DNA from 2 places in the Streptomyces sp. NPDC020681 genome. Region 1 is predicted to be linked to the other one. Evidence: predicted binding sites of a transcription regulator. Region 1 holds the regulator's gene; the other holds the start of a gene.

What was found. The regulator HrcA, encoded in region 1, represses chaperone genes, less so after heat shock. The targets are predictions, from matches to a motif close to TTNGCACTCNGNNNNNCNGAGTGCNAA.
Region 2: groL (chaperonin GroEL) is a predicted target of HrcA. The motif match lies at 8,427-8,453, and genes of this name have one in related genera.

The regions. Positions count from the first base shown of each region.
Region 1 covers NZ_JBIRTX010000024.1:413-15,855, reverse strand. The annotation lists gene ACH4YL_RS35310 (SpoIIE family protein phosphatase) at 1-1,749, shown strand, start outside; gene hemW (radical SAM family heme chaperone HemW) at 1,801-3,033, shown strand; gene ACH4YL_RS35300 (DUF3097 domain-containing protein) at 3,265-4,074, opposite strand; gene ACH4YL_RS35295 (MBL fold metallo-hydrolase) at 4,085-4,816, opposite strand; gene hrcA (heat-inducible transcriptional repressor HrcA) at 4,986-6,011, shown strand; gene dnaJ (molecular chaperone DnaJ) at 6,012-7,151, shown strand; gene ACH4YL_RS35280 (nitronate monooxygenase) at 7,257-8,327, shown strand; gene ACH4YL_RS35275 (16S rRNA (uracil(1498)-N(3))-methyltransferase) at 8,327-9,070, shown strand; gene ACH4YL_RS35270 (hypothetical protein) at 9,085-9,471, opposite strand; gene ACH4YL_RS35265 (hypothetical protein) at 9,546-10,058, shown strand; gene ACH4YL_RS35260 (S41 family peptidase) at 10,106-13,315, shown strand; gene ACH4YL_RS35255 (histidine triad nucleotide-binding protein) at 13,409-13,768, shown strand; gene ACH4YL_RS35250 (ribonuclease Z) at 13,803-14,711, shown strand; gene ACH4YL_RS35245 (adenosine deaminase) at 14,728-15,443, shown strand, end outside.
Region 2 covers NZ_JBIRTX010000017.1:122,629-138,071, forward strand. The annotation lists gene ACH4YL_RS31625 (DUF2867 domain-containing protein) at 1-570, shown strand, start outside; gene ACH4YL_RS31630 (RidA family protein) at 779-1,186, opposite strand; gene ACH4YL_RS31635 (winged helix-turn-helix transcriptional regulator) at 1,330-1,713, shown strand; gene ACH4YL_RS31640 (peptidylprolyl isomerase) at 1,949-2,446, shown strand; gene ACH4YL_RS31645 (hypothetical protein) at 2,526-2,732, opposite strand; gene ACH4YL_RS31650 (hypothetical protein) at 2,729-2,947, opposite strand; partial or broken gene ACH4YL_RS31655 (Scr1 family TA system antitoxin-like transcriptional regulator) at 3,061-3,893, shown strand; gene ACH4YL_RS31660 (DUF397 domain-containing protein) at 3,874-4,140, shown strand; gene ACH4YL_RS31665 (hypothetical protein) at 4,361-5,197, shown strand; gene ACH4YL_RS31670 (MFS transporter) at 5,361-6,566, shown strand; gene groL (chaperonin GroEL) at 6,643-8,265, opposite strand; gene ACH4YL_RS31680 (cold-shock protein) at 8,578-8,781, opposite strand; gene ACH4YL_RS31685 (MoaD/ThiS family protein) at 9,202-9,477, opposite strand; gene thrC (threonine synthase) at 9,510-10,793, opposite strand; SAM riboswitch class I at 10,811-10,958, opposite strand; gene ACH4YL_RS31695 (glucosyl-3-phosphoglycerate synthase) at 11,102-12,067, shown strand; gene ACH4YL_RS31700 (hypothetical protein) at 12,106-12,366, shown strand; gene ACH4YL_RS31705 (trehalose-6-phosphate synthase) at 12,435-13,934, shown strand; gene otsB (trehalose-phosphatase) at 13,890-14,738, opposite strand; gene ACH4YL_RS31715 (DUF3263 domain-containing protein) at 14,748-14,996, opposite strand; gene ACH4YL_RS31720 (ABC transporter substrate-binding protein) at 15,037-15,443, opposite strand, start outside.

The DNA.
Region 1 (15,443 bases):
CAGCACAGCACCGACCGCCTCGCCGACGACGCCGTGCTCATCGTCAACGAGCTCGTCACCAACGCCGTTGTGCACGCGGGCACCACCGTCGAGCTTCTCTGCCGTCTGGAACAGCCCGTGGACGAGGAGCCCGCCGCGCTGGTCATCGAGGTCTCCGACCACCACCCCACCCGTTCCGTACGCAACGAACACCACGGTGCGTCGGACCGTTCCGGCGATCCCGAGTACGGGCGCGGACTTCATCTCGTCGGCGCGCTCGCCGAGCGCTGGGGCATCACCTATCTCTCCGCCCTCAAGACCGTCTGGGCCCGGCTGCCCGTCGACGGCTGGGACTCCTGCCCGCTGCCCGGCGCCGAACCGGCCCTGCACCGCGGACTGCGCGCCGCCGAGATCCTCGCGCCCGCTCCCCGCGGCGGCGTACGGGACGACCGCGGTGACCGCGTGGACCAGAGCCTGGCCGGCCGGGGCGCGCTCTCCTTCCTCGCCGAGGCCTCCGACCTGCTCGCCGGACAGCTCGACGAGGACATGGTCGCCGCGCTCGCCGCGCAGCTGCTCGTGCCGCGGCTCGCCGACTGGTGCGCCATCTGGCTCGACGGCGGCGGCCCTCACCCGCCGCCCGGTCAGAGCTTCGGACAGCGTCTCGCCCGGGTCTGGCACGGCGACGAGTCCCGCATCGAGAAGCTCCGCGAGGTCCTGGCCAAGGAGCCGCCGCCGCTGGCGGACTCCACGAGCGGCGGTCCCGTGCCGATCCCGTGGCCCGCCGGGACAGAACAGGGCGGCGGCCGCGACGGCACCGCCATCGCCTACCGCCTCGTGGCCGGCGGCCGCGGCGTCGGCACGCTGCTGATCGCCAAGCAGAACCTGTCCCGGGTGCCGGACGAAGTGGCCGCGCTGACCGAGGACTTCGCCCGCCGGGTGGCCCACGCGATCGGTGCCGCCCGCCAGTACACCCGGCAGGCCACCATCAGCAAGGTCCTCCAGCGCGGGCTGCAGCCGCGCAAGGTCGGCCGGATCCCCGGCGTCGACCGGTTCCTCGTGTACGAGCCGAGCGACGACGGCCTCGCCGGCGGCGACTTCTACGACATCTTCCTGGCCGGGGTCGACAACCGCTGGTCCTTCATGCTCGGCGACGTCCAGGGCAGCGGCCCCGAGGCCGCCGTCGTCACCGGCCTCGCCCGGCCCTGGCTGCGGCTGCTCGCCCGCGAGGGCTACCAGGTCGGCGAGGTGCTCGACCGGCTGAACGGACTGCTGCTCGACGACGCGATGGAGGCGGCGGAGTCGGCGGCGCTGCTGGTGGCGGGAGCGGGTGGACCCGGCGTGCCCGACGGGCCGCGCTTTCTGTCCCTGCTGTACGGGGAGCTGGTGCCTTCTCCGCGGCCCGGCGGAAGCGTCCGGTGCACGCTGGCCAGCGCCGGCCATCCGCTGCCGCTGCTGCTGCGGCCCGACGGCCGCGTGCGTACGGCGGCGGAGCCGCAGGTGCTGCTCGGGGTCGTCGAGGACGTGGCGTACCAGAGCCAGACCTTCGACCTGGAACCCGGCGACACGTTGCTCTGTGTCACGGACGGAGTGACGGAGCGGCGCTCGGGATCGCGGATGTTCGACGACGGGGACGGGCTCGCGAAGGTGCTGGCGGGGTGCGCGGGCCTGACCGCCCAAGGCGTCGCGGAACGGATCAGGCAGGCGGTGTACGAGTTCGCGGACACGCCGCCGGGTGACGATCTGGCGCTGCTGGTGCTTCAGGCGCAGTAGGTCCCAGTTGCCCGGTTCGGGTGCCGTCCCGGGTGACGGACAATGGGGGGCATGCCTTCCGTACTGCCCGATGGTGAGCCCATGCCCGAGGACGGCGCGCTGCCCGCGTCCGCGCTCGACGGCGCCGGCGACCGGCCGCTCGCCTTCTACCTGCATGTGCCGTACTGCGCCACGCGCTGCGGCTACTGCGACTTCAACACCTACACCGCCACCGAGCTGCGCGGCTCCGGCGGCGTCCTCGCCTCCCGCGACAACTACGCCGAGACGCTCGCCGACGAGATCCGGCTGGCCCGCAAGGTGCTCGGCGACGACCCGCGGCAGGTGCGGACGGTGTTCGTCGGAGGCGGTACGCCGACGCTGCTCGATGCCGGTGATCTCGTACGGATGCTGGATGCCGTACGGGAGGAGTTCGGGCTCGCGGACGACGCGGAGGTGACGACGGAGGCGAATCCGGAGTCGGTGGACCCGGCGTATCTGGAGCGGCTCCGGGCGGGCGGCTTCAACCGGATCTCCTTCGGCATGCAGAGCGCGAAGCAGCACGTCCTCAAGGTGCTGGACCGCACGCACACACCGGGGCGTCCCGAGGCGTGCGTCGCGGAGGCGCGGGCGGCGGGCTTCTCGCACGTGAACCTCGACCTGATCTACGGCACACCGGGCGAGAGCGACGACGACTGGCGCGCGTCGCTGGCCGCGGCGGTCGGAGCGGGTCCGGACCATGTGTCGGCGTACGCGCTGATCGTGGAGGAGGGCACACAGCTGGCGCGGCGGATCCGGCGCGGTGAGGTGCCGATGACGGACGACGACGTGCACGCGGACCGGTATCTGATCGCGGACTCGGTGCTGTCCGAGGCGGGCTACTCCTGGTACGAGGTCTCGAACTGGGCGACCACCGACGCGGGCCGGTGCCTGCACAACGAGCTCTACTGGCGGGGCGCGGACTGGTGGGGCGCGGGACCCGGCGCGCACAGCCATGTGGGCGGGGTGCGGTGGTGGAACGTGAAGCACCCGGGGGCGTATGCGGCGGCGCTGGCGGAAGGCAGGTCACCGGGGGCGGGGCGGGAAATCCTGTCCTTGGAGGACCGCCGGGTGGAGCGGATCCTGCTGGAGCTCCGGCTCATCGAGGGCGTACCGCTGTCGCTGCTGCGGCCGTCCGGCCTGTCGGCCTCGCGCAAGGCCCTGGAGGACGGCTTGCTCGAGCCTGGCCCGTACGAGACGGGCCAGGCGGTCCTGACGCTGCGCGGCCGGCTCCTCGCGGACGCGGTGGTCCGGGACCTGGTGGACTGACCGCCTTCGGCGGTCGTCCTGTCCCACCCGCCCACCCGTTTCAGGGTCACGTTCAGTGACCGCCTCCGGTGGGTGGTTGCGCGCCGTCGGCGGCGGGGGAGGGCGCTGGCGAAGGCCGCCTCCGGCGGCCGGGACCCGCAGCCACCGCGGCGCGCAGCCGACGTGGTCCGGGGGCCGGGATCTGCCCCCGATTCGGGAAAGCGGCGTGGTGGGGAAAGACTCCCGGGACCGTCACCCCGCCGGCGACGTCACAAAGTCGATCAGCTCCTCGACCCGCCCCAACAGCTCCGGCTCCAGGTCCTTGTACGTCGTCACCCGCGACAGGATGTGCTGCCATGCCGCGCCCGTGTTCTCGGGCCAGCCCAGTGCGCGGCAGATGCCCGTCTTCCAGTCCTCGCCCCGGGGGACCGTCGGCCAGGACCGGATGCCAACGGACGACGGCTTCACCGCCTCCCAGACGTCGATGTACGGGTGGCCCACCACCAGCGCGTGGGCGCTCGTGACGCGGGCCGCGATCCGGTCCTCCTTCGACCCCGGGACCAGGTGGTCCACCAGGACGCCGAGGCGGGCGTCGGGACCCGGGGCGAAGTCGGCGACGATGGACGGGAGGTCGTCGATGCCGGAGAGGTATTCGACGACGACGCCCTCGATGCGGAGGTCGTCGCCCCAGACCTTCTCGACCAGTTCCGCGTCGTGCCGGCCCTCCACATAGATGCGGCCCGCCCGCGCCACCCGGGCCCGCGCGCCGGGGACCGCGACCGAACCCGAGGCCGTGCGGGCCGGAGCGGACGGGGCCGCCGTGGACGCGCGGACCAGGGTCACCACCCGGCCCTCCAGCAGGAAGCCGCGCGGGGCCAGGGGGAACACCCGGTGCTTGCCGAAGCGGTCCTCCAGCGTCACGGTCCCCGCCTCGCAGCGGATCACCGCCCCGCAGAAGCCCGTGGCGACCTCCTCCACGACCAGATCGGGTTCCGCTGGCACCTCGGGGACCGGTGTCGACCGCTTCCACGGGGGCGTCAGGTCCGGGCTGTAGCTGCGCATTTGGCCGACGCTACGACACCCCGAAGCGCTCCGCCAGCGCTTCACGCTGTGCCCGGACGAAGTCCGCGTCGACCACCGCGCCATGACCCGGCACATACACCGCGTCCTCGCCGCCGAGCGACAGCAGCCGGTCCAGCGCCGCCGGCCAGCGCGACGGAATCGCGTCCGGGCCCGCCTGCGGCTCGCCCGACTCCTCCACCAGGTCGCCGCAGAACACGACCTCCGGGCCGGCCGCGCTGGCCGGCACCAGCGCGGCCAGATCGTGACCCGTGTGGCCGGGGCCGACGTTGGCCAGGAGCACCTGGCGGCCACCGAGGTCCAGCGTCCACTCGCCGGAGACGAGATGCTGCGGCGTCACCATCAGATCGGTCGCCTCCGCCGCGTCCTCCACGCCGACACCCTCCCGGACGGCCTCGGCCCGGAGCTCGTCCCGGTCCCGCCGCATGAGATCGGCCACGCCGACCGCCCCGTACACCTCGGCCCCCGCGAACGCCGCCGTCCCCAGCACATGGTCGAAATGCGGATGGCTCAGTGCGATATGCGTCACCCGGCGGCCGCCCAGCAGCGCCTGCGCCTGGGTGCGGAGCTCGGCGCCCTCGCGGAGCGTGGAACCCGTGTCGTACATCAGGACGGCGTCCTCGCCGGCGATCAAACCAATGGTCGCGTCCCAGACCGGCAGCCGTCGGCGCCCCACCCCGTCGGCCAGCCGCTCCCAGCCGAAGTCTTCCCAACTGACGTCCATACGGCGACGCTACTGGCAACGACCAGCACAAGCGCGCGGTAGCGTGGCCGGCCGCCCTTGCTAGGTGCCTACCCCACGGCCGTACACTGGCACGGGGAAATGCTGGCACTCGGACGTATCGAGTGCCAAGGCAGTCCCCACCGAGGATCCACAGCTGGAGGTGTGCGCGATGCTCAGCGAACGCAGACTCGAAGTGCTGCGCGCCATCGTCCAGGACTATGTCGGCACCGAGGAGCCCGTCGGCTCCAAGGCGCTCACCGAGCGTCACCAGCTCGGGGTCTCACCGGCCACCGTGCGCAACGACATGGCCGTGCTGGAGGAGGAGGGCTTCATCGCCCAGCCCCACACCAGCGCCGGACGGATTCCGACGGACAAGGGCTATCGCCTGTTCGTCGACAAGCTGGCCGGAGTCAAGCCGCTGTCGTCGCCCGAGCGCCGCGCCATCCAGAACTTCCTGGACGGAGCGGTGGACCTGGATGACGTCGTCGGCCGTACGGTACGGCTGCTGGCGCAGCTGACCCGACAGGTCGCCGTCGTCCAGTACCCCTCGCTGACCCGGTCGACCGTCCGGCATGTGGAACTCCTCTCCCTCGCGCCCGCCCGGCTGATGCTCGTGCTGATCACGGACACCGGACGGGTCGAGCAGCGCATGATCGACTGCCCCGCGCCGTTCGGCGACACCTCGCTCGCCGATCTGCGGGCCCGGCTCAACAGCCGGGTCGTCGGACGCCGGTTCGCGGATGTGCCGCAGCTGGTGCAGGACCTGCCCGACTCTTTCGAGCCGGAGGACCGCGGCGCCGTCTCCACGGTGCTCTCCACGCTGCTCGAGACCTTGGTCGAGGAGACCGAGGAGCGTCTGGTGATCGGCGGCACCGCCAATCTCACCCGCTTCGGGCACGACTTCCCGCTGACCATCCGGCCGGTGCTGGAGGCGCTCGAAGAGCATGTGGTGCTGCTCAAGCTCCTCGGCGAGGCCAAGGAATCGGGCGGCATGGGCATGACGGTACGGATTGGTCATGAGAACGCCCATGAGGGCCTCAACTCCACGTCCGTCGTCTCGGTCGGCTACGGTTCGGGCGACGAGGCAGTAGCCAAACTCGGCGTGGTCGGACCGACCCGCATGGACTACCCCGGAACGATGGGAGCGGTACGCGCAGTGGCACGTTACGTCGGACAGATCCTGGCGGAGTCGTAAGTGGCCACGGACTACTACGCCGTACTCGGCGTGCGCCGCGACGCATCTCAGGACGAGATCAAGAAGGCGTTTCGGCGCTTGGCGCGTGAGCTTCACCCGGATGTGAATCCGGACCCGAAGACTCAGGAGCGCTTCAAGGAGATCAACGCAGCGTACGAGGTGCTGTCGGACCCGCAGAAGAAGCAGGTCTACGACCTCGGCGGCGACCCGCTGTCCCAGGCCGGCGGCGCCGGTGGCGCGGGCGGCTTCGGAGCCGGTGGCTTCGGAAACTTCTCGGACATCATGGACGCGTTCTTCGGGACGGCGTCGCAGCGGGGCCCGCGGTCGCGTACGCGGCGGGGCCAGGACGCGATGATCCGCCTGGAGATCGACCTCAACGAGGCCGCCTTCGGCACGACGAAGGACATCCAGGTCGACACGGCCGTGGTCTGTACGACCTGCTCCGGTGAGGGCGCGGCGCCGGGGACCTCGGCGCAGACCTGCGACATGTGCCGCGGCCGCGGTGAGGTCTCCCAGGTCACGCGTTCGTTCCTGGGCCAGGTCATGACGTCGCGGCCGTGCCCGCAGTGCCAGGGTTTCGGGACCGTGGTCCCGACGCCGTGCCCGGAGTGCGCCGGCGACGGCCGCGTCCGGTCCCGTCGCACGCTGACCGTGAAGATCCCGGCAGGCGTCGACAACGGCACCCGGATCCAGCTCGCGGGCGAGGGCGAGGTCGGCCCCGGCGGCGGGCCCGCCGGTGACCTCTATGTGGAGATCCACGAGCTGCCGCATGCCGTGTTCCAGCGGCGCGGCGACGATCTGCACTGCACGGTGACGATCCCGATGACGGCGGGCGCGCTCGGCACGAAGGTGCCGCTGGAGACGCTCGACGGCCTCGAGGAGGTCGACATCCGTCCCGGCACGCAGTCCGGCCAGTCGATCCCGCTGCACGGGCGCGGCATCACGCATCTGCGCGGCGGCGGCCGCGGCGACCTGATCGTGCACGTCGAGGTGATGACGCCGTCCAAGCTGGACCCGGAGCAGGAACGGCTGCTGCGTGAGTTCGCGAAGCTGCGCGGCGAGGAGCGCCCGCTGGGCCAGTTCCAGCCGGGTCAGCAGGGCCTGTTCTCCCGGCTCAAGGACGCGTTCAACGGTCGGTAGCCCGAGGCGTCTGCCGGTGCCCGGACAGGGCGGGGCGCACCCCCTTGCGGAGTGCGGCCCGCCTCCGGATTCGATGGGCGCGGAGTGGCATGGCACCATGCACGCATGTCCTCCGCACTGACCGATCTTTGCCGGTATCCGATCGTGCAGGCCCCCATGGCGGGCGGTGCCTCCTCCCCTCAGCTCGCAGCGGCCGTGTCCGAGGCCGGTGGGCTGGGGTTTCTCGCTGCCGGGTACAAGACCGCGGACGGTATGTACCAGGAGGTCAAACAGATCCGGGGCCTCACCGGACGGCCCTTCGGCGTCAATGTCTTCATGCCGCAGCCGAACACCGCGGACCCCGCCGCCGTCGAGGTCTACCGGCATCAGCTCGCCGGTGAGGCCACCTGGTACGACACCCCGCTCGGCGACCCCGACTCCGGGCGTGACGACGGCTACGAGGCCAAGCTCGCGATCCTCCTCGACGACCCGGTGGCCGCGGTCTCCTTCACCTTCGGCTGCCCGAGCCGCGATGTGCTCAAGTCCTTCGCCAAGGCCGGCACGTTCACCGTCGTCACGGTCACCACGCCCGAAGAGGCGCAGGCCGCGCAGTGGGCCGGTGCCGACGCTCTGTGCGTCCAGGGCATCGAGGCCGGCGGACACCAGGGCACGCACCGTGACGACATCGCCGCCGACGGGACCGGCGTCGGCCTGCTCACGCTCATTGCGCTGGTCCGCGAGGCCGTGCAGCTGCCGGTCATCGCGGCCGGCGGCCTGATGCGCGGCGGTCAGATCGCCGCCGCGCTCGCGGCCGGAGCGGTCGGGGCGCAGCTCGGCACGGCGTTCCTGGTCTGTCCGGAGTCCGGCGCCAACACGCTGCACAAGCAGGCCATGACCAACCCGCTGTTCGTACGCACCGAACTCACCCGCGCCTTCTCCGGGCGGCCGGCCCGCGGGCTGGTGAACCGCTTCATGCGCGAGCACGGCCGGTACGCCCCGGCCGCCTATCCGCAGGTGCACCATCTGACGAGCGGCCTGCGCAAGGCGGCGGCCAAGTCGGGCGACCCGCAGGGCATGGCGCTGTGGGCCGGACAGGGCCACCGGCTGGCGCGCGATCTGCCCGCCGCGCAGCTGGTCGAGGTGCTGGCCGCCGAACTGGACTCCGCGCGCGCCGCGTTGGCGCTGGGCGGCAGCTGATGACCGCGCCCGTCTTTCTCGTCGACTCACTCGATGGCGTGGGGCCGGGCTCGGTCCTCACGCTGGACGGGCCCGAGGGGCGGCACGCCGTGTCCGTACGCCGGCTGCAGTCCGGCGAGGACATCGTGCTGACCGACGGCCACGGGCGCGGTGCGGCCGGTGTCGTCCTGCGGACGGAGGGCAAGGACCGGCTGATCGTGGAGCCGTTCGAGTTCCCGACGGAACCCGAGCCCTCGCCCCGTATCACCGTCGTCCAGGCCCTCCCGAAGGGCGACCGCGGCGAACTCGCCGTCGAGACCATGACGGAGACCGGTGTGGACGAAGTCGTGCCGTGGGCCGCGGCGCGCTGCATCACTCAGTGGAAGGGCGAGCGCGGCGCGAAGTCCCTCGCCAAGTGGCGGGCCACGGCTCGCGAGGCGGGCAAGCAGTCGCGCCGGCTCCGCTTCCCGGAGGTCGCGGACGCAGCAACGACCAAGCAGGTTGCGGCACTTCTGGCCAAAGCCGACTTCGCGGCGGTGCTCCACGAGGAGGGCGCGGAGCCCCTGGCCACGGCGGAACTCCCGGCGGAGGGCTCGATCGTGCTGGTCGTCGGCCCGGAAGGCGGCGTTTCGCCGGAGGAGCTGGCGCTGTTCGCGGAGTCGGGAGCAAAGCCGTACCGCCTTGGTCGCAGTGTTCTGCGAACGTCGACGGCGGGCACGGCGGCGGCGGCCCTGCTGCTCGGCCGCACCGGCCGCTGGTCCTAGGGCCAGATCCGGCCCTAGTCCTCCGACGCTGCCGCCACCACCGCGTCGAACAGCGGCCAGCCGTCGACCTCCGTCGTTCCGTACGCCGCCGGCAGCAGCCCTCTCGTCGTCGCCTCGTCGACAAGACGACGCACCACACCCGGCTCGTACAGGTTCAGCCAGTTCTGCGCGGTGTCGCCGACGTCGCCCGAGCTGAAGTAAGTCTCCGCGATGTACCGGCCCTTGACCTGCCGGAAGGTGAACTCCAGCCGCGCCGTCGTACCCTCGCGGCGCACCGCGAGCAGCGTGCGGCAGTCGCTGACCGCTCCCCGGTCCGACGTGTGCCGGTGCCGCACCGTCCACACATAGACCGTGTCCTCGTCGACGACGAGCCGGCGCGGGCGGATCAGCTTCCTGGTCATTCCACGACCGTACGGTGGAAAGGTGGCCGCAACCACTCTTTTCCTTCCTGGCGCGGGGTGCCACTCTGCCGTCCATGCGGGGAATGGAACGGAGTTTCAGGCACAGACGGTTCGCCGTGATCGCCGTCGCCGGAGCGGCAGTTGCGGGGATCGCGGCATGCGAGCCGACGGCCGGCGGGCTGAACTCCGCCGCCGTCGCCGTCACCACCGACAAGACCGGGACCAGCACCCTCGAACGCATCGGCTTCGATGTGCGCTGGCTCAGCTGTACCGCCACCACCAGTGCGGGCAACGCCACGAAGTCGCCCACAAAGGCGAGCGTCGCCACCGTCGACTGCCAGGGCGAGACCGACTCCGGGCAGGACATCACGCTCAAGGGCAAGGTGACGGAGGAACGTTCCGGCAGCTGCGTGCGCGGCAACCTGATGGCCAAGGTGGACCGCAAGGTCGTCTTCGAGGCCACCGTCCTCGGCAACTGCACCGCCAAGCCCACCAGTTCGCCGCCGCGGCCCGGCGGCCCGCGCCCCACCGTCACGGTCACCGTGACCGAGACCGTGACAAAGGCGCCCGACGCGCCCGACAAGTGATCCCCAAAGCCGTGACCGGGTGGCACCGGCCTGCCTAGGGTGACCGTGTGACGCAGCCTGCCTACCTCCGGTATCCGCATGTCCACGGCGAGTTGATCGCCTTCACCGCAGAGGACGACGTCTGGGTCGCCCCGCTCGACGGCGGCCGGGCCTGGCGCGTCAGCGCCGACGGCGTGCCCGTCGACCATCCGCGGATCTCGCCCGACGGCACGCACATAGCCTGGACGTCCCGCCGGGCCGGCGCGCCCGAGGTGCATCTCGCGCCCGTCGACGGCGGTCCCGCGGACCGGCTGACGTACTGGGGCAGCCTCAAGACGTCCGTACGCGGCTGGACCCCGGACGGTGAAGTCCTCGCGCTCAGCACACACGGCCAGGCCTCGCTGCGCCGCACCTGGGCGCGGGCCGTGCCGCTCGACGGCGGGCCCGCTGCCGTGCTGCCGTACGGGCCGGTCGGCGGTGTCGCGTACGGGCAGCGCATGCTGCTGCTGTCCGCCACGATGGGCCGTGAGGCCGCCGCCTGGAAGCGCTACCGGGGCGGCACAGCGGGCAAGTTGTGGATCGACGGGCAGGGCGACGGAGAGTTCGTCCGCCTGCACGAGGAGCTCGACGGCAATGTCGAGTACCCACTGTGGGTGGGGGAGCGGGTCGCGTTTCTCTCCGACCACGAGGGTGTCGGAGCGCTCTACTCGTCGCTGCCCGACGGATCCGGTCTGCGGCGGCACACCCCCACGGACAGCTTCTACGCACGGCACGCCGCCACCGACGGCACCCGCGTCGTCTACGCGTCCGCAGGAGAACTGTGGATCGTCGACGACCTCGACGGTGCCGAGCCCCGCCGCCTCGACATCCGGCTCGGCGGCCAGCGCACCGACCTGCGGCCGCGGCCCGTCAACGCCGACCGCCATCTCGGCACCGCCGCGCCCGATCACACCGGCCGCGGCAGCGCCGTGGAGATCCGCGGCGGCATCCACTGGGTCACCCACCGCGAAGGGCCCGCCCGCACGCTGGCCGCGGAGCCCGGCGTACGGGCCAGGCTGCCGCGCACCTTCCGGGCCGACGGCGAGGAGCATGTCGTCTGGGTCACCGACGCCGAAGGCGACGACGCCCTCGAATTCGCGCCCGCCACCGGTCCCGCGCCCGGTACGCCGCCGCGCAGGCTCGGCGCCGGACAGCTCGGCCGCGTGCTGAGCCTGGCCGTCGCGCCCGACGGCAGCCGCGCCGCCGTCGCCTCGCACGACGGGCGGGTCCTGCTCGTCGAGCGCGAGTCCGGCGAAGTACGCCTGGTCGACCGCAGCGAGCACGGCGAAGCCACCGGCCTCGCCTTCTCGCCGGACTCCGGCTGGCTCGCCTGGTCCCACCCCGGCCCGTCGCCGCTGCGCCATCTCAAGCTCGCCAACACCGCGGATCTGTCCGTCTCCGAGGCGACCCCGCTGCGGTTCTGCGACTACCAGCCCGCCTTCACGCTCGACGGCAAGCACCTCGCGTTCCTGTCCGAGCGCGCCTTCGACCCGGTCTATGACACACACGTCTTCGACCTGGCCTTCGTCGGCGGCTGCCGCCCGCATCTGATCACTCTGGCTGCCACCACGCCGTCGCCGTTCGGTCCGCAGCGGCACGGCAGGGCCTTCGAGGCCGACAAGGACCGTGACCGCGCCCAGGACGACGACGAGAACGGTGTGTCCATCACCCGTATCGACCTCGAAGGGCTCGCCGACCGGATAGTGCCCTTCCCCGTCGAGGCCGCCCGCTACTCCACGCTGCGCGCCGCCAAGGACGGCCTGCTGTGGCTGCGCCACCCGCTGCGCGGCGCCCTCGGCGCGACCCGTGCCACGCCGGACGACCCGGGCCCGAAGACCGCGCTGGAGCGGTACGACCTCGTCCAGCAGCGCAGCGAGGAGCTCTCCGCGGACGCGAGCAGCTTCTCCGTCAGCGGCGACGGCAAGCGGGTGCTGCTCTACACCGACGGCAAGCTGAAGGTCGTGCCGAGCGACCGCAGGGCATCGCGCGACGAGGACAGCGACACCAACATCACGGTCGACCTGTCGCGGGTACGCCGCTTCGTCGACCCGGCGGCCGAGTGGCGGCAGATGTACGACGAGGCCGGCCGGCTGATGCGCGACAACTTCTGGCGCGCGGACCTCGGCGGCGTCGACTGGGACGGCGTACTGGACCGCTACCGTCCGGTGCTCTCGCGCCTGGCGACCCACGACGATCTGATGGATCTGCTCTGGGAGGTGCAGGGCGAACTCGGCACCTCGCACGCCTATGTCACCCCGCGCGGCGGCAACGGCCTGCGCTCCGCACGCCAGGGCCTCCTCGGCGCGGACATCTCCCGTGCCGCGGACGGCACATGGCGCATCGACCGCATCCTGCCGTCCGAGACGTCCGACCCGCACGCGCACTCGCCGCTCGCCGCGCCCGGCGTCGCCATCCGCGCGGGCGACGCGATCCTGGCGGTCGACGGCCGGCCGGTGGACCCGGTCACCGGCCCCGGGCCGCTGCTGGTCGGCGCCGCCGGTAAGCCGGTCGAGCTGACCGTCTCGCCCGCGGGCGGCGGCGATCCGCGGCACGCGGTCGTCGTGCCGCTCGCCGACGAGGAACCGCTGCGCTACCACGCCTGGGTCGCCGACAGGCGCGCCTACGTCCACGAGAAGTCCGGCGGCCGGCTCGGCTATCTGCACGTCCCGGACATGCAGGCGCCCGGCTGGGCCCAGATCCACCGCGATCTGCGGGTCGAGGTCGCGCGGGACGGCCTGGTCGTGGACGTACGCGAGAACCGCGGCGGCCACACCTCCCAGCTGGTCGTCGAGAAGCTGGCCCGCCGGATCGTCGGCTGGGACCTGCCGCGCGGGATGCAGCCCTTCAGCTATCCGCGGGACGCGCCGCGCGGGCCGGTGATCGCGGTGGCCAACGAGTTCTCCGGCTCGGACGGCGACATCGTCAACGCGGCGATCAAGGCGCTCGGCATCGGCCCGGTGGTCGGCACCCGGACCTGGGGCGGCGTGATCGGCATCGACAGCAGGTACTCGCTGGTGGACGGGACGCTGGTGACACAGCCGAAGTACGCGTTCTGGCTGGAGGGTTACGAGTGGCGGGTGGAGAACCACGGAGTGGATCCGGACGTGGAGGTGGTGATGGCTCCGCAGGACCATGCCGCGGGCCGGGATCCACAACTGGACGAGGCAGTGAGGATGGGCCTGGCCGTCATGACGGAGAACCCGCCCAAGTCGCCCCCGGCGCTCGATCCGCTCGACTGAGGGCTCCCGGGGCCCAGGACGGGCGAGGGGCGTGGGTGGAGTTGGCCGATAGCATGAGGCGCGTAAGGGACACACGCGAGGAGGACCCCACGCATGGCGGGTGAACCGCAGGCCGACTGCCTGTTCTGCAAGATCGTCAGGGGGGAGGTACCGGCCACCCTCGTGCGGGAGACCGAGACCGTCCTCGCCTTCCGTGACATCAACCCCCAGGCCCCGACCCACGTCCTGGTCATCCCGAAGGCGCACTACCGGGACGCCGCCGACCTCGCTTCGTCGGCGCCGCAGCTGGTCGCCGACGTGCTGCGCGAGGCGGGCGAGGTCGCCGCCGAGGAGAAGACCGACAGCACCGGATACCGCATCGTCTTCAACACCGGAGCGGGCGCCGGGCAGACCGTCTTCCACGCCCACGCCCATCTGCTCGGCGGCCGCGGCCTCGAGTGGCCTCCGGGATAACCCCTCAGACCGAGTTGTAACGAGGCAACGCATCTTGTCCGTACGCGAACTGGTGGTGCTCGGCACCGCCAGCCAGGTCCCGACCCGGCACCGAAACCACAACGGCTATCTGCTGCGCTGGGACGGTGAAGGCATCCTGTTCGACCCCGGCGAGGGCACGCAGCGGCAGATGCTGCGCGCCGGGGTCGCCGCGCACGACATCAACCGGATCTGTGTCACCCACTTCCACGGCGACCACTCCCTCGGCCTCGCCGGAGTGATCCAGCGGATCAACCTCGACCGGGTCCCGCACGAGGTGTCGGCCCACTATCCGGCCAGTGGGCAGCGGTTCTTCGAGCGGCTGCGGTACGCGACCGCGTACCGCGAGACCGTGCGGCTGACCGAGGCGTCCGTCGCCGCCGACGGGGTGCTCGCCGAGACCGCCTCGTACACACTCGAGGCGCGCAGGCTCTCGCACCCCGTCGAGTCGTACGGCTACCGTCTGACCGAGCCGGACGGCCGCCGGATGCTGCCGGAGGCGCTCGCCGCCCGCGGCATCCAGGGCCCGGACGTCGGCCGGCTCCAGCGCGAGGGCGAGGTGAACGGGGTGCGGCTGGAGGACGTCAGCGAGGCACGGCCCGGTCAGCGCTTCGCGTTCGTCATGGACACCCGGCTGTGCGACGGCGTGCATGCGCTCGCCGACGGCTGCGACATGCTCGTCATCGAGTCCACCTTCCTCGACGAGGACGAACAACTGGCCACGGACCACGGCCACTTGACCGCCGGACAGGCCGCGCGCGTGGCCCGCGACGCGGGTGTGCGGCATCTGGTACTGACCCACTTCTCGCAGCGCTACAACGACGCCGAGGAATTCGAGCGGCAGGCGCGCCCCGCCGGGTTCGAAGGCGAGCTGACCGTCGCCAAGGACCTGCTGCGCGTGCCCCTGCCCAAACGTCAGCAGTGAGCGAGGCGAACGGCTCATGCCCCTCCCCAAGGCCGAACTGCATCTGCACATCGAAGGCACCCTGGAGCCCGAACTCGCCTTCGCGCTCGCCGCGCGCAACAGCGTCGAGCTCGCCCACAAGGACACCGAAGAGCTGCGCCGCGCCTATCTCTTCGAGGATCTGCAGTCCTTCCTGGACCTCTACTACGGCCTGATGGCCGTGCTGCACACCGAGGACGACTTCGCCGAGCTCGCCGACGCCTATCTGGAGCGGGCCGCCGAGCAGGGCGTGCGGCACGCCGAGATCTTCTTCGACCCGCAGGCGCACACCGCGCGCGGCGTGCCGGTCGGCACGGTGATCGAGGGCCTCGGCCGGGCGCTGGAGGCGAGCGAGGAGCGGCACGGCATCTCGACCCGGCTGATCATGTGCTTCCTGCGCGACGAGTCCGCGGAGTCCGCGCTGGAGACCCTGCACGCCGCGAAGCCTCATCTGCACCGGATCACGGCGGTGGGGCTCGACTCGGCGGAGGCGGGCCATCCGCCGTCGAAGTTCCGCGAGGTGTACGAGGCGGCTGCCGCGCTCGGTCTGCGCAAGGTGGCGCACGCCGGCGAGGAGGGCCCGCCGGAGTACATCCGCGAGGCTCTGGACATCCTCGGCGTCGAACGCGTCGATCACGGGCTGCGCTGCATGGAGGACCCGGAACTGGTCGAGCGTCTTGCGCGAGACCGGATTCCGCTGACACTGTGCCCGCT
Region 2 (15,443 bases), on a different contig from region 1:
CCCTGGCGGATCCACGAGATCGCCGACGACTTCACGGTCGAGGACGTGTGGGCACTGCCCACCCCCGGCGGACCCGACGACCTTGTGTGGCTGGTGCGCCAGTTCGCCGACGGTCTCAGGAGCGGGGTGAACGGAGAAGGTCCCGTCTCCCGCGTGCTCTTCGCCGTCCGCTGGAAGCTCGGAGCACTGCTCGGCTGGGACAAGTCCGATACCGGCATCAGTACCCGGCTGCCTTCCCTGCGCGACCGGTTGCCGACGGACCTTCGCGAGGGCCCCCAGGGTCCCGACCTCGGCTCGTCCCCGTTCACCTCCGTCTATCAGAGGGACGACGAGTGGGCCGCCGAGATGGGCAACAAGACTGTGCACGCGGTGATGCACATCGGCTGGGTCCCGGACGGGTCCGGCGGCTACCGCGGCCAGATGGCCGTCCTGGTGAAGCCGAACGGGCTGTTCGGCACCCTCTACATGGCCGCCATCAAGCCCTTCCGGTACACCGGGGTGTACCCGGCGCTGATACGCTCCATCGGCCGCGAATGGCAGGCGAACGCCGCCGGGCGGAGCGTGCGCTGACCGGCTCCGTCCTCAGCCAACGCGCCGCGCATCTCCGGCAGGTGGTTCACGAACGCAGCCGGAGCCGCATTGCTGCGGTGCTGCCGGCGCACCTTTTCCCGGCACTCGCGGTGGCTTCTTGCGTGACGGCGGAATTCGTCAGATCTCCCGCCCCACGGCGAACCCAACGCCCGGACCCGGGACTGTCACATGATCCACCGGACAGACCCTAGTCGAGGACGGCGGTGGCTTCGATCTCGACCAGGTGCTCGGGTACGTCCAGTGCCGCAACGCCGAGCAGCGAGGCGGGGGGCGTGGTGGTGACCCCCAGCTTCGCGGCCGCCCGGCCGAGCCCCTCCATGAGTTGGGGCATCTTGTCGGGGGTCCAGTCGACGACGTAGAGGGTCATCTTCGCCACGTCGTCGAAGGAGGCACCGGCCCCGGCCAGGGCGAGGCCGATGTTCTCGTAGCACCGTTCGACCTGAGCGGCGAGGTCGCCTTCACCGATCGTGACACCGTCGGCGCCCCAGGAGACCTGCCCGGCGATGAAGACCAGCTTCGACCCGGTCGCGATCGACACCTGCCGGTAGGCGTCGATTTCCGGCAGTCCGGCGGGGTTTACCAGGGTGATGGCCATGATGTTTGCCTCCACTACTCAAGAGCCCGTGGGCTCGCTTCCACCAGTCCAAGAACGCGTGCGCTCTCTTGCGGTTACTTGGGAACCGTAGGAGAGTGAACGCTGACATGGAAGAACGCACTTTTCGGTGACTGGGGAACCTGATGGTGACCAAGCAGCTCAAGGGCTCACTCAAGGACGAAGCAGACGTGACGCGCGCGGACTCCCTGGCGCGGGAGATCTTCTCGGAGGTCGCCAACAAGTGGGCGCTTCTGATCATCGAGTCTCTGGGTGAACGCACGCTGCGCTTCGGCGAGCTGCGGAATGCGATCGAGGGCATCAGCCACAAGATGCTCACCCAGAACCTGCGCATGCTGGAGCGCAACGGCCTGGTCGAGCGGACGGTGCACCCCGTCGTGCCGCCGCGGGTCGAGTACACGCTCACGGAGCCGGGCCAGGCCCTGAGGGTGACGATCGACGGACTGTGCGACTGGACCCACCTGTACCTCGGCCACATCGAGGCCTCCCGCGACCGCTTCGACGGCTGACGGGCCGGAGCGGGCCCACCGCCCGCGGGTCCACGACTCCACGGCGCCAGGCCGTACGGGACACCAACCCGACCCGGTAGGCGAGAACGACCGCCTGGATCCCGTCCTACCGCGCGGCCCGCGCCGAGCCGGACGGGCCCCCGACCCCGACCCGGGCCCCCGGTCCGGACGTTCAGGCCGATGTCCGCCGTGCCCCGCCGTGCCTCCCGCTGCCGGGGATGCCACGATGGTCCTTATGACGACCAAGATCTACTTCGACATCACCATCGACGACGCCCCCGCCGGGCGGATCAACTTCAACCTGTACGACGACGTCGTGCCCAAGACCACGGAGAACTTCCGCGCCCTCGCCACCGGCGAGAAGGGCTTCGGCTACGAGGGTTCCTCCTTCCACCGGGTCATCCCCGACTTCATGCTGCAGGGCGGCGACTTCACCCGCGGTGACGGCACGGGCGGCAAGAGCATCTACGGCGAGAAGTTCGCCGACGAGAACTTCAAGCTCAAGCACAGCAAGCCGGGCCTGCTCTCGATGGCCAACGCCGGCCCGAACAGCAACGGCTCCCAGTTCTTCATCACCACCGTGCTGACGCCGTGGCTGGACGGCAAGCACGTCGTGTTCGGCGAGGTCGCCGACGAGGACAGCATGGCGCTGGTCAAGAAGATCGAGAGCCTCGGCTCGCAGAGCGGCCGGACCAAGGCCAAGATCACCATCTCCGGCTCCGGAGTCGTCTGAGCCCTGGGCCGCACGGCCTGACCGACGAACGCCCGAGGGCGGCACCACCCTGCGAGCGGGGGTGCCGCCCTCAGTCGCCTCACGGCAGCCGGCCCTCGCGATTGCGCTCGCGTACTCGTGCCCGCAGCACGTCCCCCGGCGGGGCAGGACGCAGGGCCTCCGGCGGGCAGTCCCATTCCCGGCCACCGCCCGGCGGCCGTAGCTGTACGTAGCCGCCGACGCGCCCCATGATCTGTCCGACCCGCCCGTCCCGGACATCGACGGCGTACGTCCCGGGGCGGCTCACTCGGTGTCCAGCCCATGGAGTACGGCGGCAAGCCGCAGCGCCGTGTCCAGGTTGCAGCGGCCCAGGTCCACCAGCGGATACGGCGCATCACTCGCCAGCGACACCACGTCGACCCGCAACGACGGCAACGTCACGGCCACCACGCCGAGCCCGTCCCGCAGTTGGGCCACCACCTCTTCGGCCGCCCGCAGACGCTCCGCCGATCGCACCGCCATGACCTGGCACCTCCACACTGAGTGTTCGCTTTCCTCACCCAGCGTGTCCGGCGCGGGCTAGCCTGAACAGTCACGGCGGCCCAACAACCCCACCTGTACGACAGGGAGTTGCCATGCCAGGACCGAAGGACCTCGACCCGTCCTCCTCACCACGGGCGCTGCTGGGCGCGGAGCTGCGCCACGCGCGGGAGAAGGCGGGGCTCACCCAGGAGGAGCTGGGAGCGCCGCTGTTCGTGAGCGGTTCGTTCATCGGCCAGCTGGAGGCGGGTACGCGTCGGATGCAGCCGGAGTACGCGCGCCAGATAGACGACATCCTCGGCACGAACGGCTTCTTCGCACGTAATTGCAGGGCGTCGACGAAGTCGAAGTACCCGGATCACTTCGCCGAGGCGGCGGAGGCAGAAGCAATCGCGACGACGATCAAGGAGTACGCACCGCTGCTGATTCCGGGCCTGTTGCAGACGGAGGCGTACGCGAGGGCCGTCTTCCGCGCGTATCAGCCGACGGCGACGGAGGCGGTGATCGACGGACTTGTGGAGGCGCGGCTCGACCGAGCGCGCCTGCTGGACGACCCAACACTGCCGTTGTTGTGGACGAGGCGGTGTTACGCCGGAGGGTCGGTGGGCCGGGAGTGATGGCGGAGGCGCTCGGGCATGTGGCGGCGCTGGCGCGGCGGCACCGGATCATCGCGCAGGTGCTGCCGTTCGAAGCGGGCGGCCACGCGGCCCTGAACGGCTCCCTCAAGCTGATGGCCTTCGAGGACGCGCCCCCGCTCGCCTACCTGCAGGGCTTGGGAACAGGACAGTTGCTTGACGATGCCGCCACGGTCGCCCGCCACGAACTGACCTACGATTTGGTCGGGGCCAGCGCACTGTCACCACAAGAATCCCTGGCCCTGATCGAATCAGTGGCGGAGGATTACGCGCATGAAGATCAGCGGCCCTGAGTACGACCTGAGCGCGGCCACCTGGCGCAAGTCCAGCTACAGCGGCGGCAGCGGCGGCGACTGCCTCGAAGTCGCTACGTGGCGCAAGTCCAGCTACAGCGGCGGCGACGGCGGCGACTGCCTCGAAGTCGCCGACCACCACCCCGACATCGTCCCCGTCCGCGACTCCAAGAACCCCGACGGCCCGGCGCTCGTGTTCCGGAGCGCCGCATGGTCCGCCTTCGTCGCGGACCTCAAGCGCGGCTAGCCACCGGGCGGCCCGGGGCTCAAGCCTCGGGCCCCGAGCGCTCTTTTCAAGGAATGGGCGGTGGGTCTCAACCCGCCCACCCTCCCCGGCAGTTGACGCCACGCGTTCGACTTGCCACGCACAGTCATCACGCTCTAGCGTGTCCGGAAAACGAACAGCCCCCGCCAGGTGCGCCAAACACCTGCGGGGGCTTGACCAACGAGATCGAACGGACCGATCCATGGCTGAGAGCCAGCTTAGTGCTGTCCCGCACCCCCTCGCCAACCCCGGTTACGGCAAACGGTCGGCCCCCGGCCAACGCCCCCGCACCGCCGACGACTTCGCGCACCTCCCGGCCCGCGAGGCCGCCATCGCCGCCTACATCGACCGGCTCCCGGACGGCTCGGACATCTCCGTCAAGATGCTGGCCAAGACGCTCCCGTACGGCCAGTGCGCCCTCCGTACCGCCCTCAACAACCTCAAGAACGCAGGCCACTTGCGGCGCGGCAGCGAACACCTCGTCGGCTCGGGCAGCGCCCGCTGGGTAACCCGTACGTGGTTCTCCCGTACGGCACGTGACGACAAGTGGTGGGCGGCCTTCCAGCGGGGCGACGTACCGGAGGACAGCCCGCGCCCGACTCGCTCCCGCGCCTTCATCCTGCTGGCGGCGCTCGGCCGCACCGCCCCGGTCATGTCGCTGTCCGCCGCGGACTGCGACGCGCTCGCGCCGCTGGCTGCCGAGTGGTTCGCACGCGGTGCCACCGAGCAGGACTTACGCCACGCCCTCACCGCGGGCCTCCCGGCCACGGTCCACCACCCGGCTGCCCTCGCCCGTACCCGCATGACCGCCAAGCTCCCGCCTCAGAGGCCGCCGCGTCCGCCTCTGAGGGTGCTGGAGTGCGCCAAGTGCGGTGCGCCGGGCCGCCCGGAGGCGCTGTCCGGCGGTGAGTGCGGCCCCTGCCGCGGCGAGCCGGGCCCGGCACGGCGTACGAACCTCGCCCCCGCCCAGGTCCGCGCGCACGCGGCAGAGGCCCGCGCGGCAGCGACAACCCGCCCGCGCGAGAGGAATCACGCATGACCGTTCAGCTCATCCGCAAAGGACTACGCCCAGGCGTAAACTCGGCCGCATGAGCCGACGACGACATTGATCCACCGCAGCAGGTCCAGGAACGGGCTGTCGCGGGCCGCCGCGCGGGTGAGCACCCGGCGTCCCCCGTCCGTTCCAGCCGAGGACCACACGCATGCTCACGTCTTCGTCGTGCCCGCCCGCCCCGATCGACTCCCGTGTCCGCAGCCTTGAGCGAAGGCTCTGTGCCTACGCGGGACTTGAGGACTTCGTCCTCCTCTACCCCCTCTACGCCCTGCTCTTCGCCGAGAACGGGCTGACCACCGCCGAGATCTCCTCCCTCTTCGCCATCTGGTGCATCGTCGGCCTGCTGGTCGAAGTACCGTCCGGCGTCTGGGCCGACGCGGTGTCCCGCCGGGCGATGATGGTCGTCGGCCCGGTGCTGTCCGCCGCCGGATTCGCCCTGTGGGCCGTGACCCCGTCGTACGCCGCCTACGCCGCGGGCTTCACGCTCTGGGCCGTCGGCGGGTCCGTGCGCTCGGGCTCCATGGAAGCCCTCGTCCACGACGAACTCGAACGGCTCGGCGCGGCCGACCGTTACGGGCGGGTCATGGGGCGGGCCGCCGCCGTCAGCATGGCCGCGACCGCCGCGGCCACGGCGGCCGCCGCACCCGCCCTCGCCTTCGGTGGCGACACCCTGGTGTGGGCCGGAAGCATCGGCGCCTGCCTGCTGTGCGCCGCGGCCGGCGCGACGCTCCCCGAACACCGCACCGCCGCCCACCGGGAGAAGGCCGAACGGCCCGGCTACCTCGCGACGTTGCACTCCGGACTGACCGAGGTGCGCGGCAGTCGGCCCGTCCGGCGGGCGATGGTCCTCGCCGTCGTGATCACCTCGGTGTGGGGTGTGCTGGACGAGTACGTGCCACTGCTGGCGGCGGACACCGGAGTGGCGACCCAGACCGTTCCGCTGCTGGTGCTGGTGGTGTGGGTCGGCGTGACGCTCGGCTCGCTGCTGGTATCGGCGGGCGAACGGCTCTCGGGACGCGCGACCGGCGCCCTGCTGGCCCTGGCGGCGGTGGCGCTCGCGGCGGGTGCGCTGTCGGGCGTGCCCGCCGGTTTCGCACTGCTCGGCGCGGCGTTCCTGGTCTTCCAGCTCGCGGACGTGCTGGCGGACGTACGCCTCCAGGCGGCGATCACCGGCCAGAGCCGTGCGACGATCACGTCGCTGGCCGGCCTCGGCACGAACGTCACGTCCCTGCTGGCGTACGGCACATACGCGGCGCTGTCCCCGCACCTTTCGCACGGCGCGGTCTTCGCACTGCTGGCGCTGGCCTACCTGCCGGTGGCCGTCGCACTGGGCGGCCTGCGCCGGGCCGGGTAACGCCCGAGGGCGGCACCCCCTGGGAGTGGGGTGCCGCCCTCGGTTCCGTAACCGGGCTTACTGATCCGCAGGCGGATCAGAAGTCCATGTCACCGCCCGGCATGCCGCCGCCGGCCGGCGCGGACGCCTTCTCCGGCTTGTCGGCGATGACGGCCTCGGTGGTGAGGAACAGCGCCGCGATGGAGGCCGCGTTCTGCAGGGCAGAGCGGGTCACCTTCGCGGGGTCGATGATGCCTTCGGCGATCATGTCGACGTACTCACCGGTCGCGGCGTTCAGGCCGTGGCCGAGGGGCAGGTTGCGCACCTTCTCGACGATGACGCCACCCTCGAGACCGCCGTTGACGGCGATCTGCTTGAGCGGGGCCTCCAGCGCGAGCTTCACGGCGTTGGCGCCGGTCGCCTCGTCGCCCTCGAGGTCCAGCTTCTCGAAGACCGAAGCAGCCTGGAGCAGAGCCACGCCACCACCGGCGACGATGCCCTCCTCGACGGCCGCCTTCGCGTTGCGAACGGCGTCCTCGATGCGGTGCTTGCGCTCCTTGAGCTCGACCTCGGTCGCGGCGCCGGCCTTGATGACGGCCACGCCGCCGGCCAGCTTCGCGAGGCGCTCCTGGAGCTTCTCGCGGTCGTAGTCCGAGTCGCTGTTCTCGATCTCGGCACGGATCTGGTTGACGCGACCGGCAACCTGGTCGCTCTCGCCGGAGCCGTCGACGATCGTGGTCTCGTCCTTGGTGATGACGACCTTGCGGGCGCGGCCCAGCAGGTCCAGGCCGGCGTTCTCGAGCTTGAGGCCGACCTCCTCGGAGATGACCGTGCCGCCGGTGAGGATGGCGATGTCGTTCAGCATCGCCTTGCGGCGGTCGCCGAAGCCCGGGGCCTTGACGGCAACGGACTTGAAGGTGCCGCGGATCTTGTTGACGACCAGGGTCGACAGGGCCTCGCCCTCGACGTCCTCGGCGATGATCAGCAGCGGCTTGCCGGACTGCATGACCTTCTCCAGCAGCGGAAGGAGGTCCTTCACGTTGCTGACCTTGGAGTTGACGATCAGGATGTACGGGTCGTCGAGCGACGCCTCCATACGCTCCATGTCGGTGGCGAAGTACGCCGAGATGTAGCCCTTGTCGAAGCGCATACCCTCGGTGAGCTCCAGCTCCAGACCGAAGGTCTGGGACTCCTCGACGGTGATGACGCCTTCCTTGCCGACCTTGTCCATCGCCTCGGCGATGAGCTCGCCGATCTGGGTGTCGGCGGCGGAGATGGAGGCCGTCGAAGCGATCTGCTCCTTGGTCTCCACGTCCTTGGCCTGCTCGAGCAGGGCGCCGGAGACGGCCTCGACGGCCTTCTCGATGCCGCGCTTGAGGGCCATCGGGTTGGCGCCGGCCGCCACGTTGCGCAGGCCCTCGCGGACCAGCGCCTGGGCGAGAACGGTCGCGGTGGTCGTACCGTCGCCGGCGACGTCGTCCGTCTTCTTGGCGACTTCCTTGACCAGCTCGGCGCCGATCTTCTCGTACGGGTCCTCGAGCTCGATCTCCTTGGCGATGGAAACACCATCGTTGGTGATCGTGGGGGCGCCCCACTTCTTCTCGAGGACGACGTTACGGCCCTTGGGGCCAAGGGTGACCTTGACGGCGTCGGCGAGCTGGTTCATCCCGCGCTCGAGACCGCGCCGTGCCTCCTCGTCGAACGCGATGATCTTGGCCATGTGAAGTGGTCCTCCCGGACTGGGGTGGATTCTCCGGACCGCGCTGGCGCCCGCGACGGACGGCCTGAGAGCCGTACGGTTCCTTGCCCCGCCGACTCTTCGGGCCTCACCGACCCGGTCCTAAGCTGTCACTCTCACCTGCAGAGTGCTAACGCCAATGATTAGCACTCGGCATAGGAGAGTGCAAGCGGCTCTACGGATCGCAGACGGGGCGGGCGGGGGGCACAGACGCACGAGGGGCCCGCGTCCCTGGTGGGATGCGAGCCCCTCGTGCGTGAGTGCGTAGTGCGTATGTGGCCGATCGCGCCGAGATCAGACGGCGAGCTTGACCATGTCCGCCTGCGGACCCTTCTGGCCCTGCGAGATCTCGAATTCGACCCGCTGACCCTCTTCAAGGGTGCGGTACCCGTCCATCTGGATCGCGCTGTAGTGGACGAAAACATCCGCACCACCGTCGACCGCGATGAAGCCGTACCCCTTCTCCGCGTTGAACCACTTGACGGTGCCCTGAGCCATGCCTAACTCCCCTATTACTGGCCCTTGCACAGGACCGCACTTCGCGGACCCGGGTCAGAACTCACCCCGGCAGATGCCAGGGGTGTGCGCCGGAACGCGTCGACCGCGGCTGAATGTATCTGCCCAACTGCCCTCTGCAACAGGTCAATCGGACGAGAATTCTGCGCGCGACCGAAGGGAAGTTTGACCTGAATTCAAGAAATTCCGGGGCAAGTCGGGCCCGGCATACGGCACTTAAGCCGCAATACGATCGAACACATTGGCTGCTTCTTGTCGCGCCCGGGCGCATTCTCATATGCGGCCGGCACGGGCAGCCGAGGGGACTTCCCCAACTGTACCGCGCTCAACCATGCAGAATGGCCCCCTCCGCTTCTCTTGCGGAGAGGGCCAAACTCATAACTGTGCGTCAACTCGCGTGGCTCAGCCGCCCGCGACCGCCGGGATGATCGAAACCCCGGCCCCGTCCGGCGTCGCCGTCTCGAGGCCCTGCTCGAAGCGCACGTCGTCGTCATTCACATAGACGTTCACAAAGCGGCGCAGCTTGCCCTGGTCGTCCAGCACGCGCGCGGCGATGCCGGTGTGGTTCTTCTCCAGGTCGGCGATGACCTCGGAGAGGGTCGCGCCCTGCGCCGCGACCTCGGCCTGGCCGCCGGTGTACGTACGGAGAATGGTGGGGATGCGGACGTTCACGCTCATGGTGTTCTGCCTTCCGTAGGTAGTCGGCGGTGTCAGCGGGCCAGGCCGGCGTCGCGGAATGCGTCGAGGCTCGGGCGGATGGTCGCCGTGGGACCGGTGGTCGGGGCGACCGCGTCGAGGGTCTTGAGGCCGTCTCCGGTGTTGAGGACGACCGTGGTGAGCGACGGGTCGATGACACCCGCCTCGATCAGCTTCCGTGCAACACCCACAGTCACGCCACCCGCGGTCTCCGCGAAGATGCCCTCGGTGCGGGCCAGCAGCTTGATCGCGTCGACGATCTGCACGTCGTCGACGTCCTCGACCGCGCCGCCGGTGCGGCGCGCGATGTCCAGCACGTACGGGCCGTCGGCCGGGTTGCCGATGGCCAGCGACTTGGCGATGGTCTTCGGCTTCTGCGGACGTACGACGTCGTGGCCGGCCTTGAAGGCCGCCGACACCGGCGAGCAGCCCTCCGCCTGGGCACCGAAGATCTTGTACGGCCTGTCCTCGACCAGGCCCAGCTTGATCAGCTCCTGCAGACCCTTGTCGATCTTTGTGAGCTGCGATCCCGAGGCGATCGGGATCACGATCTGGTCGGGGATACGCCAGCCGAGTTGTTCGCAGATCTCGTACGCCAGCGTCTTGGAGCCCTCGCCGTAGTACGGGCGGAGGTTGACGTTGACAAAGCCCCAGCCCTCGCCGAGCGGGTCGCCGATGAGCTCGGAGCAGAAGCGGTTGACGTCGTCGTAGTTGCCCTCGATGCCGACGAGTTCGCCGCCGTACACCGCGGCCATGACGACCTTGCCCTGCTCCAGGTCGTGCGGGATGAAGACGCAGGAGCGGAAGCCGGCCCGCGCGGCGGCCGCGCCGACCGCGCCCGCCAGATTGCCGGTGGAGGAGCAGGAAAGCGTGGTGAAGCCGAAGGCGCGCGCGGCCTCGACGGCGATGGCGACGACGCGGTCCTTGAAGGAGTGCGTCGGGTTGCCGGAGTCGTCCTTGATGTACAGGCCGCCGGTGACACCGAGCTCACGGGCGAGGTTGTCGGCCTTGACGAGCTTGGTGAAGCCGGGGTTGATGTTCGGCTTCTCGGCCACGTCGGCGGGCACGGGGAGCAGCGGCGCGTACCGCCAGATGTTGTCCGGACCCGCTTCGATCCGCTTCCTCAGCGCTTCGGGGTCTCCGGCCGGCAGGTCGTACGCGACTTCCAGCGGCCCGAAACAGGAGGCACAGGCGAAGATCGGGCCCAGCTCGAAACGCTCCCCGCATTCGCGGCACGAGAGCGCCGCGGCGGGTCCCAGGTTGACGGGGGTGGTGCTTGCGACAGTCTGCACAGCCATGATGGCGAGGCCCTTTCTCCTCATCTTCCTCATGGCGCGTCTCGCCACGAGACGGATTTGGCACCTTCCCTAGCCGGGAGCCTCGCGTCCGATGAACGACGGAGACCGGCTGGAGGGTTGCCGGGGCTTCAACGGGCCGTATCCCTCTGCCCCTCTGGATGAGCGGTATTCGATTGTCAGCAGGACGACCCCCGGCATGCGGCGGTCATCTGCGTTGTTCAAGACTGTAACCGAAGGCCAGGACTGTTGAGATAGTCGTCCGAACCGCGAGACGCCTGACCGATTCGGAAATCGAGGGAGACGCGCACGTGCTCGAAGAGGTGGAGCGCTGGCTGAGCAGGCGCTCCTGGTCCGCGGCCGACCGACCGCTGCCCCGGCTCATGGCGGCCAAGCGCTCGGCGAGCGTCAGCGTAGTGCTGCCCGCGCTGAACGAGGAGGCGACGGTCGGCGAGATCGTCACCGTCATCCGGCGTGAGCTGATGGAGGCGGTGCCTCTGGTCGACGAGCTGGTGGTGATCGACTCGGGCTCGAGCGACCGTACGGCCGAGGTGGCGCGCGCGGCGGGCGCGCGGGTGGTGCACCGGGACTCGATCCTGCCGCGGATACCGGCCGTCCCGGGCAAGGGCGAGGTGCTGTGGCGCTCGCTGATGGCGACCAGCGGCGACATCGTCTGCTTCGTGGACGCGGATCTGCGGGACTTCTCGGCCGACTTCGTCTCCGGGATCGTGGGCCCGCTGCTGACCGATCCCGAGGTGCAGTTCGTCAAGGCGATGTACGACCGGCCGCTGGGCGACACCGATCCTGATTCGCTCGCCTCCGGCAAGGCGGGGCAGGGCGGACGGGTGACCGAGCTGGTGGCGCGGCCGCTGCTGAATCTGCACTGGCCGCAGCTGGCCGGCTTCGTCCAGCCGCTGGGCGGCGAGTACGCGGCCCGGCGTTCGCTGCTGGAGCGGCTGCCCTTCCCGGTCGGATACGGGGTGGAGCTGGGGCTGCTCGTGGACGCGCTGCACACGGTGGGTCTGGACGCGTTGGCGCAGGTGGACGTGGGTTCGCGCAAGCACCGGCACCAGGACGGGCAGGCGCTGGGCCGGATGGCGGCGGCGATCTACCGCACGGCTCAACTGCGCCTGTCGCGCGGTCACTTGGTGCGTCCCGCGCTGACGCAGTTCGAGCGCGGCGAGGACGGGTTCGTACCGCGGACGCATGCGGTGGACACCGAGGAGCGGCCTCCGATGCGCGAGATCGGTGAGTACGCGGCGCGCCGCGCGGCCTAACCAGATCTCATCGAGCATCGTGTCTAAATTTCTTATTTATGGACATTAGATGTAGTACACGAACAAAGCGCCGCACCCGCAGGCTGCCGTGGATCCTCGGAGCGCTCGCGGTGATTCTCGTCACCTCGGTCGGCACGGCCGCGGCCGAGACCGCAGATCGCCACCGCGAACAGCCGGCACACGCCGAGCCCCAGGCCGAGCGACTGTGGCTGCTGGGCGGTCTGGCGCTGAGTCTGACCGCGGCCGGAGTGGTCGCGGTGGCCGCCACCCGCAGTCGCCGGAATCACTCCAACCACTGACCGGCCGACACCGGCCACTGAGCCGTACGCACGTTTGAGGGATATGGGGACGGGCTAGGTTTCGCGACATGGTCACTGAGCGCACCTCCGGGCACTCCGCTGCCGCCCAGGTCCTCGTCGCGTCCAACCGCGGCCCGGTCTCGTACACCCTCAAGCAGGACGGCACCCTCGACGCCCGCCGCGGCGGCGGCGGGCTGGTCTCCGGGCTCTCGGCCATCGGCTCCGACGCGGACGCTCTGTGGGTGTGCGCCGCGCTCGGCGAAGGTGACCGGGAGGCGGTCCGGCGCGGCGTCGCAGAGCCGGGTGTGCTGATGCTCGACATCGACGAGTCGGTCTACTCCGACGCGTACAACGGCATCGCGAACTCGGTGCTGTGGTTCGTACACCACATGCTGTACGACATCCCGCGCGAGCCGGTCTTCGACGCGGAGTTCCGGCGCCGCTGGGAGTCGTACGTCGCCTACAACCGCGCCTTCGCCGAGGCGCTGGCCGACCGGGCCGCGCCCGGCGCCGCGGTGCTGGTGCAGGACTACCACCTGGCGCTGGTGCCGGGGCAGCTGCGGGAACTGCGTGAGGACCTGCGGATCGGGCACTTCACTCACACGCCGTGGGCGACCCCGGAGTACTTCCGGATGCTCCCCGACGACATCCGCGAACAGCTGGTCTGGGGCATGCTCGGCGCGGACCGGGTCGGCTTCCACACCTGGTCCTGGGCCTTCGGCTTCATGCAGTGCGCGTCCATCGACAACGAGACCGGCATCGCACAGCCGATCTCCCCGACGGGCCGGCCGGACCGCTGGATCGAGCACTCGCGCCAGGGACGCCCGCCTCTGCGGCGCACCGAGGCGGCCGTGCACCCGCTGGGCGTGGACGGCGACGACCTGCGGGCGCTCGCCCACCGCCCCGAGGTCGAGGAGCGGCTGACGCTGCTGCGCGCCGAGGCCGGCGACTGCCGGACCGTCGTACGGGTCGACCGCACCGAGCTGTCCAAGAACATCGTGCGCGGGCTGCTCGCCTACCGGGAACTGCTGCAGGAGCACCCCGAGTGGCTGGGCCGGGTGGTGCATCTGGCGTTCTCCTACCCCTCGCGCCAGGACCTCGCCGTCTACCGGCAGTACACGGCGGACGTCTCGGCGCTCGCGGACGAGATCAACGCCGAGTTCGGCACCGACGACTGGCGTCCGGTGCATCTGTACGTGAAGGACGACTTCGCCCGCTCGCTCGCCGCGTACCGGCTGGCCGACGTGGCCCTCGTGAACCCGGTCCGGGACGGGCTGAACCTGGTCGCCAAGGAGATCCCGGTGGTCTCCGACAACGGCTGCGCGCTGGTGCTGTCGCGGGAGGCGGGTGCGTACGCCGAACTGCGCGAGGACGCCATCACCGTCAATCCGTACGACGTGTCCGAGACGGCCCGCGCCCTGCACCAGGCGCTGACCATGCCCGACGACGAACGGGCCCGCCGCACCAAACGGCTGGCCGCGGCCGCGACCGCGCTGCCGCCGCAGCAGTGGTTCCTCGACCAGCTAGAGGCGCTGCGCCAGCAGCCCGAGGAAGGCGACGACCGCTGACGGTCCCGGCAGCAGCAGGTCGGCCCGTTCCGCCAGCTCCGGCACCTCGTTGCTGCCGCTGCACACCAGCAGACCCGGGATGCCTTCGGAGCGCAGCTTCTCGACCGCGGCGAAGGCGGGCAGGTCGCCGAGGTCGTCCCCGGCGTACAGCACGGCTTCCGCCTCGGTCTCGCGTACGTAGTCGGCGAGTGCCCTGCCCTTGTCCATGCCGGGCGGGCGCAGTTCGAGGACCATGCGGCCCGGCTCCACGATCAGGCCGTGGCGGGCGGCGAGTTCACCGAGCGGACCGCGCAGCGCCTCGAACGCGGCCTGCGGATCGGACGCCCGGCGGGTGTGGACGGCGACCGCGCGGCCCTTCTCCTCGATCCAGACGCCGTTCCACGCGCCGATCCCGTCCAGGAACCCGGGCAGTTCGGCGCGGGCGGCGGCGACACCCGGGTGCGGAGCGGGCGCGCTGACCGTGCCGGAGACCGCGTCCCAGCGCTCGGCGCCGTAGTGACCGAGCACCACCAGGTGCTCCAGGCCCGGCACTCCGGCGAAGCCGCCGTAGCGCACGGCAACTCCGGCCGGGCGGCCGGTGACCACGGCGACGGAGGCGACCCTCGGCGCGAGCTCGGCGAGCGCGGGCACGGCGTCCGGGTGGGCGCGAGCCTGCTCGGGGTCGGGCACGATCTCGGCGAGCGTGCCGTCGAAGTCGAGCGCTACGACGGCCTTGGCCGGCCGGGCCAGCAGCGCGGCCAGACCGTCCCGGCCCACAGGCGTCGACGGCGACGGCAGGGGATGCACATACGGGGAGCTGCCCATGACCCGACCCTATCGGCGACTTCGTTGCGCGTCCCTGACACGGCGAAGCCGGTTGACTGTCACCGGGTCGTGGGCCAGGGCGCGTTCGTCGTCGAGGAGTGCGTTCAGGAGCTGGTAGTAGCGCACCGGGGAGATGCCGAGCTGCTCCCGGATGGCCCGCTCCTTCGCGCCGGGTCCCGGCCAGGAGCGGTGCTCCAAGGCCAGAACGGCACGGTCGCGCTCGGAGAGCGCGTCGCCAGGGGCCGCGTCGTCGGTCATACGATCCAACATAACGGCGCGGCCGCGCGCCGCGGGACGACTACTCGGCGGCCTCCGCCTTGGTGGCCGCGTCCGCGATCCCGGTCAGGACCTGCTTCGGGTCGCCGCCGGGCTCCACGGCCCCGCCGATGTTCTGCTTGATGTTCTCGCTCACCGCGGCCCACGACGTCTTGCCGACCGGCGGCAGCTGCGAACTCGGGAGCTCCGCCAGGAACTCGTGCAGGTTCTTGTGCTGCGGGTCCTGCTCCATCGCCTCGGACGCGGAGATCGTGGCGGGCAGCAGGTCGTTCTGGCCGGCGAAGGCGAGGACGTTCTCGTCGGCGAAGACGAAGTCCAGGAACTTGCCGATCTCGGCGCGGTGGCCGTTCTGCTTGAAGCCCATGATCCAGTCGGCGACGCCCATGGTCGCCTTCGACTTGCCGGTGCGGCCCGGCAGGGCCACCTTGC